3 regions of the Microbacterium sp. 10L49 genome follow, and region 1 is predicted to be linked to each of the others. Evidence: riboswitches for the same ligand, from Rfam matches in the RefSeq annotation. Region 1 holds a riboswitch; each other region holds the start of a gene.
The links. A riboswitch is a leader RNA that binds a small molecule or an ion and turns the genes downstream of it on or off. The one in region 1 is predicted to bind thiamine pyrophosphate.

Region 2: it holds a riboswitch for thiamine pyrophosphate, as region 1 does, so the genes downstream of both, thiO (glycine oxidase ThiO) here and AC1DCT_RS09080 (ECF transporter S component) in region 1, are expected to answer to the same signal.
Region 3: it holds a riboswitch for thiamine pyrophosphate, as region 1 does, so the genes downstream of both, thiM (hydroxyethylthiazole kinase) here and AC1DCT_RS09080 (ECF transporter S component) in region 1, are expected to answer to the same signal.

What each region holds. Positions count from the first base shown of each region.
Region 1 covers NZ_JBFTIW010000003.1:248,325-250,516, reverse strand. The annotation lists gene AC1DCT_RS09085 (D-alanyl-D-alanine carboxypeptidase family protein) at 1-784, opposite strand, end outside; TPP riboswitch at 1,022-1,131, shown strand; gene AC1DCT_RS09080 (ECF transporter S component) at 1,127-1,777, shown strand; gene AC1DCT_RS09075 (ABC transporter ATP-binding protein) at 1,774-2,192, shown strand, end outside.
Region 2 covers NZ_JBFTIW010000004.1:560,607-562,798, reverse strand. The annotation lists gene thiO (glycine oxidase ThiO) at 13-1,158, opposite strand; TPP riboswitch at 1,152-1,252, opposite strand; gene AC1DCT_RS15605 (DUF6882 domain-containing protein) at 1,346-2,077, shown strand; gene AC1DCT_RS15600 (HupE/UreJ family protein) at 2,103-2,192, shown strand, end outside.
Region 3 covers NZ_JBFTIW010000002.1:9,543-11,734, forward strand. The annotation lists gene AC1DCT_RS04650 (bifunctional hydroxymethylpyrimidine kinase/phosphomethylpyrimidine kinase) at 1-256, opposite strand, end outside; gene thiM (hydroxyethylthiazole kinase) at 253-1,119, opposite strand; TPP riboswitch at 1,110-1,203, opposite strand; gene AC1DCT_RS04660 (HoxN/HupN/NixA family nickel/cobalt transporter) at 1,260-2,192, opposite strand, start outside.

The DNA.
Region 1 (2,192 bases):
ACTCGACCGCGGAGGCGACGGGCTGCACGGCGTTCAGCGGCCAGAGCGCGGTCGTGGCGCCGTACGCCACGATCACGGCGAGCACTCCGACGAACGGCAGCAGCACGCCGGGCCGGACGAGGGTTCGGTGCGGGGCGTCGTCGAGCAATGACCGGGAGGGAGCCGTCGCGGCGGCCGTACCGGCGCCCACCCGGGCCACGTCCACCCAGGTGAGAGCGGCGGTCGGGGTACGGTCGGGGCCGCGGACGAGCCCTGCGGAGGGCAGCGGTCGCACGGGGGCGACGGGGCTCCGGTCGGCATCAGTGCCCGCGGCTGCCTGTGGCACGGAGGCTGGTTCGGTAACGGCGGTCCGACCTGCGCCGATGGCGGGGACGAGGGGCGTCGGCTCGACGATCGGATCCTCCGGCAGCGCGACGGGCGCCGACTCCGACGGTGCGGTCGGTGCCGACAGGGCGGGCGGTGCGATCTCGATGGCCGGATCCTTCTCGGCGACCGCCGACTCGGAGGTCGCAGCCGACCTGGATGGGGCCGCATCCGTCGCTCCTCCGAACAGCGATGCGGAGGGGGTCGACTCGGGTGCGGGGAACAGCGGTGCGGCGGGAGGGACGTCCTGCGCGGGGAACAGCGACGCGGATCCGCTCCGCTCCGGCGTCGTCGAGAACAGTCCAGCCGGCTCGACCGCGGTCTCGTCGATCTCCGTTTCGGTGCCCTCTGCATCGAGTGCGTCGGCGTCGACGATCTCCGGATCGACCTGGGCGGCCCCCGGACCGTCGTCATTGTTCACCCCCCTACCGTATCGGGCGCCCCTGTCAACAGCGGGTATCCTGCGCGTTTATCCTGCGCGTTCGGGCGGTCCGGGAGGCCGGGGCGATCACGACGCGGTCAGGGCGATCCGCCCGCTCGAGACCGCCGCAGGATGACCCTCCGCGGGAACCGAGGGCATCCGGCGACAGCGCAGGGGATGGGCTGCGTCGCACCACGACGAGGCGGTCGCCGCCGGTTCCTCACGGCGCTAGAATGGGCGGATCACCACGGGAGTCCGGCGAGCCGGGCTGAGAGGGAGCGAATCGCGCTTCGACCGTCGAACCTGATCCGGATCATGCCGGCGCAGGGAGGAGTTTCCATGATGCACACATCCGTCCGCGCGTCCGAGACGAACGCAGACAGCACGCAGAGCCGGGGCCCCGGCCGTCCGGGACTCTGGCGCTGGCGCGTCGTCGACATCGTCGTCGCCAGCGTGATCGCCGTCGCATGTGCCGGCGTCTTCCTGCTGTGGGACATCGTCCACGTGGGGCCGAGCGCCCTGCTCACCCCGCTGCTTCCCGGCCTGCAGGAGCTGCTCGCAGGTCCGTGGCTGCTCGCCGGAGTGCTCGGCGGTCTCATCATCCGCAAGCCCGGTGCGGCGCTGTACACCGAGCTCGTCGCCGCGGTGATCGAGTCGCTCGTCGGCAACCAGTGGGGCCCGCTGACGATCGTGTCGGGGCTCGTGCAGGGCCTCGGCGCCGAACTCGTGTTCCTGGTCTTCCTGTACGCCTCGTGGCGGCTGCCCGTCGCGCTGCTCGCGGGAGCCGCCGCCGGTCTCGCCTGCGGCATCAACGACCTGATCCTGTGGTACCCCGGATCCGGGACCCTGTTCATCACGGTCGCGCTGATCTCCGCCACGGTGTCGGGCCTGATCGTCGCGGGCCTCGGCGGGTGGCTCATCACGCGGGGCCTCGCCGCGACGGGCGCCCTCAGCCGCTTCGCCTCCGGGCGTTCCGCGGCTGCGCGGGTGTGAGCGCGGCACGGCCAGGAACGCCCGCGCGGCTCGAAGCGCACGGCTGGGGCTGGCGCTACGCCACCCGGCGTCGCTGGGCGATCCGTCACGCCTCCGTCCAGATCGAGCCGGGGGAGCGCGTGCTGCTGCTCGGCGCTTCCGGATCGGGCAAGTCGACCCTCCTGCAGGGCCTCGGCGGCGTGCTCGGCGGCGCCGACGAGGGCGAGGCCGAGGGAGCGCTGCTCGTCGACGGGGTCCCGGCGGACCGCGCCCGCGGCAGGGTGGGAATGGTGCTTCAGGATCCGGACACGCAGACGATCCTGGCTCGCGCGGGCGACGACGTCGCCTTCGGGTGCGAGAACCTCGGAGTTCCGCGGGCGGAGATCTGGCTGCGTGTGGACGCAGCCCTCGCCGCCGTTGGGCTGGACCTGCCCCT
Region 2 (2,192 bases), on a different contig from region 1:
CGGACGAGGTGTTCAGGCGACGCTGAGAGCAGAGGCGACGGTGGCATCCGCCACGCCGGTGCCGCCGAAGCGGAACGGATCCAGCGCCGCCGAGAAGGCCGGGGCGACATCTCGCCCTTCGACCAGGTCCGCACCGAGCTCAGCGGCCAACGGCGTCAGCAGCACGCCATGCCGGTCGAACCCGGTGGCGACGACCAGCCCGGGCGCGACACGGCCGAGCAGCGGCACGGCGTCGGGGCTGCCGGGGCGAGCCCGGGCGAGCACCTCGACGACCTCGCACTCCGCGATGCCGGGCAGGATCCGCTCCGCGTCGCGCAGCAGCGCGAGCACTCCACCGGCCTGCACGCCCTCGACGCCGCCCTCGCGCACGGTGGCGCCGAGCACGAGCTCGCCGTCCTCGCGCGGCACGAGGTACACGGCGGAGCCCCGGACCAGTCCGCGGACCGTGTGCGTGAGCAGCGGGCGGATCGCATCCGGCACCCGCAGGCGCAGGATGTCACCCCATACGGGCCGCAGCGGCAGCCGCGGCACTCCGTCGATCAGCGTCGCACCCAGGCCGGCGGCCACGAGCACCTCGTCGGCAACCGCGCGTTCGCCGGATGCCGACCGGATCCCGGTCGCACGTCCGGAGCCGGGCTCGCGTTCGACGGCGGCCACCGCGTCCAGGCGCACCCGCGAGCCGAGCTCGGCGAGCAGCGCGGCAGTGACCAGGCGCGGGTCGACCTGATGATCCTCGGAGACGAGCAGTCCCCCGGACACGGCGGGGGCGAACGCGGGCTCGAGCTCCCGCGCCTCCGATCCGGTGATCCTCCGCACGGCGCCTCCGCGCAGCGTGGCGAGTTCGGCGAGCGTCGCCCGGTCAGCGGCGTCGACGCCGACCGCCAGTGTGGCGGTGCGGCGGTGGCCTGTGCCGAGCCCGGTGCGCTCCTCGAGGGCGGCGACGAAGGCCGGGTACCGCGCCGCCGCCTCTGCCAGCAGCGGATGCAGGGCGTCCTGACCCCAGGCGAGCTCGGTGGTCGGAGCGAGCATCCCGGCGGCGGCGCGGCTCGCCCCCGCCGCCGGGGCAGGGTCGAACACGGTCACCTCGTGCCCGCGTCGAAGCAGTTCGGAAGCGCTGGCGAGGCCGATGATCCCGGCGCCGACGACGATGATGCGCATGGCTGTGCCCTTTCCTACGACGGTATGACCCGTATCAGGTTCAGCGGTCGGCACGTGGCCCTCTCAGCCCCTCTGGGCTCCCGCGGACCCCTCCACCCTAGGGGGTCGTGACGACGGTGATGCACCGATGCCGCCTCCGTGACGGCGCGACTGGCGCATTCATAGGCCTGCGCGGCAGGATGAGGGCATGACGTTCCCCGCCCTCGCGCCCCTCGCCGACCGCGCCGCGCTGTTCGCCGCCCTCCGCCAGGACCAGCTGGTCACCGCGACCGCCGCCCTGGGCGAGCACCGCTGGGACGTCGACCTTGCAGCGGGCACCCTCACCTTCACGTCGGAGACCGATCCGAGCCGCCAGCTCGTCGCGCGGGCATCGCTCGTCGCCACGATCGCCCCGGGACCCCGTTCGCTGATGTGGGCCTGGGCGCACCCGCAGGGCGGATCCGATCCGTCCGTCGCCGGCCTCCGCGACTACGGCACGACCTATTCGATCGATGCGCTGTCCAATCCGGAGCTGCCGTTCCCGGCCGAGATCGACGCGGACCTGGACGGCTGGATCGCCGGCGTCGCGCATCAGGTCGGCGCGATCGCCGAGGAGATCACCGGACGCTCGCCGTACTACTCCGCCCCGGTCGGCAGCGGCACGCGCGCCGTGTTCCTGCTGGACGCAGCCCTTCCGCCGCTCACGGTCGCCGACGCCGTCGTCGCCCTGCCTCGGATCCTGTCCGAGCTGACGCTCTCCGACGCGCGCTCCTCCGTGTGGGATCTGGCCCGGCTCGCCGGCTGGAACATGCAGTGGGCCGATGAGGCGTACTCGGCGGCGGTCGTCAGCGATGCGAGCGGCAGCGCCACGTTCCGCTTCGACGAGTACGCCCGGATCGCGGGCATCGAGTCGCAGCTCGGGCAGGCCCCGCAGGCCTGATCCGGGCGCTGCGAAGCACCCGGAGATGCGTTCGGCCTCGCGCGTCGCGGTGGCCCTCGCCGTCGCCGTCGCCGCGCTGCTGCTGTCCGCCGGCCCGGCCTGGGCGCATGTGACC
Region 3 (2,192 bases), on a different contig from region 1:
GCCCCGCGATGACCTCGGAGAGCTCGACGAGCTGCTCCACGATCGCGGCGTCATCGGCGTCCTTGTCGCGCAGCTGCACGATCCGGACACCGCCCGCCACGGCGGCGTCGACCACGGCGGGCACTCCGCGTGCACCGCTCAGCACGGGGTCCGTGACGAGGTAGAGCGCAAGGTCTTCCGCCGTCAGCCTTCGCCGCGAGGCCGCCTCGCGGGTGCCGGCGGGGCGCGGCGCGGTGGCGACGTCTGCGAGCGTCATGCCGTGGCCTCCGCCGTCTCGATCGCCACGGCCTCGACGTGTGCGCGCGCCGCGAGGGACTCCGGCCGGATCGCCGCGAGCGCGTCGAGCAGGGCGACGGCGAAGGATCCGGGACCGTCGGATCGGGAGGCGGCGTCCTCGGCGGCCAGCGTGTAGACGAGGGTGGCCGCGGAGGCGGCGACCAGAGGGCTGTCGCCGGTCTGCCGCGCAGCCCCGAGGAAGGCGGCCATCACCGCGCCCAGCGCGCAGCCGCCCCCTGTGACACGGGTGAGCAGGGCATCGCCGTTCGCGATCCGGATCTCGTGCTCGGCGTCGACGAGGAGGTCGACGGGGCCCGATACGGCCACCGCCCCGCCGGTGCTCCGGGCCAGTTCGCGGGCTGCGCCACCCGCCGCCTCGGTGCCGTCCAGTGCATCCACGCCGCGTCCGCCCAGGCTGCGGCCGGCGAGGGCGAGGATCTCCGACGCGTTGCCGCGGATGAGGGTGGGACGCAGCGCGAGCAGGTCCTGCGCCAGCGCGGTGCGCACCGGCAGCACGCCGACCGCGACCGGATCCAGCACCCACGGCGTCCCCGCCGTGCGCGCACCGCCGACGGCCTCGAGGCTCGCCGAGCGCTGCTCGGGCGTGGGCGTGCCGAGGTTGACCAGGAGCCCGGACGAGATCGCGGCGAACATGCCGGCCTCGCCCGTGATGTCCACCATCGCGGGAGCCGCGCCGAGCGCGAGCAGCACGTTCGCCGTGAAGCCGGTCACGACCGAATTCGTGATGCACTGCACGAGCGGGGGCTCCGCCCACAGCTGCGTGAGAAGGTCCGCGGCGGATTCCACCGTGGACTCGGACGACAATTCCAGACGCGCGTTCATCGCGACATCCCTTCGCTAGTACGACCTAGATCAGGTTCGACGGGTGTGATCTCAGCCGCGGATGCGGCACCCCGTGTCACTGCGGGCCAGTCTAGCCAGGCGCCTTCGCCTCGCACGCCTCGCGCGCGGCGAAGGCGCGGTCAGTCCAGCGGGGACCGCTCTGCGGACCGCTGTCCGTTCACGACCCCGGCCCACGCTGCGGCGGCCGCCCAGAAGACGATCAGCAGCCCGGTCAGGACGAACCCGAGCGCGTTCAGATCGAGCTCGCCCACGGCGCGCGCGAAGCCACTCGGGTGCGGCAGGCTCCGCAGCGCCACCCCCGCGAGCTCGGCGACGCCGATCACGAGCGCCACGACGATCGACACGCCCGTCACCAGCAGGTCGTAGCGCCGCATCGCCCGCTCGCGTCCGGTCGAGCCCCACGAGTATGCGCGCCGCGACATCGCCCCCTGAGCGGAGTCCAGCAGCGACATGCCCGCGGCGAACAGCACCGGGAGGATCAGGATCATCCACCACGGCACGGCACGGGACGCTGCGGAGCCCGCCAGGGCCAGCAGACCGATCTCCGTCGCCGTGTCGAAGCCCAGACCGAACAGCAGCCCCACGACATACATCCGCGACGGCCGGTCGATCACCGCGTCGAGCCGGCCCACCAGCGCCCATGCGGGACCGCCGTGCCGATGATCGCCGGGCCGGCGACGGCGGCGCAGGGCGAGGATGTTCGCCCCCGCGATGACGAGCAGGAAGACGCCCGACACGACCGGACCGATGACTCCCGTCCAGACCTGCAGCGGCGAGCCCGGATCCGAGATTCCCGCGGCGAGCGCGCCGACACCGAACGCCAGCAGCACGCAGAGGACCGAGACGACGCTCGCGTGACCGAGGGAGAACCACAGACCCACGCCTCGCGCCGGACGCCCGCGCCCGAGGAGCTGCCGCGTCGTGTTGTCGATCGCAGCGATGTGGTCGGCGTCGAACGCATGCCGGAGTCCGAGCAGATACGCGGTGACCCCCAGCCCGATGCCGAGCGGAGATCCCGCGGACAGCAGCAGCGCACCCCATCCGAGAACGTG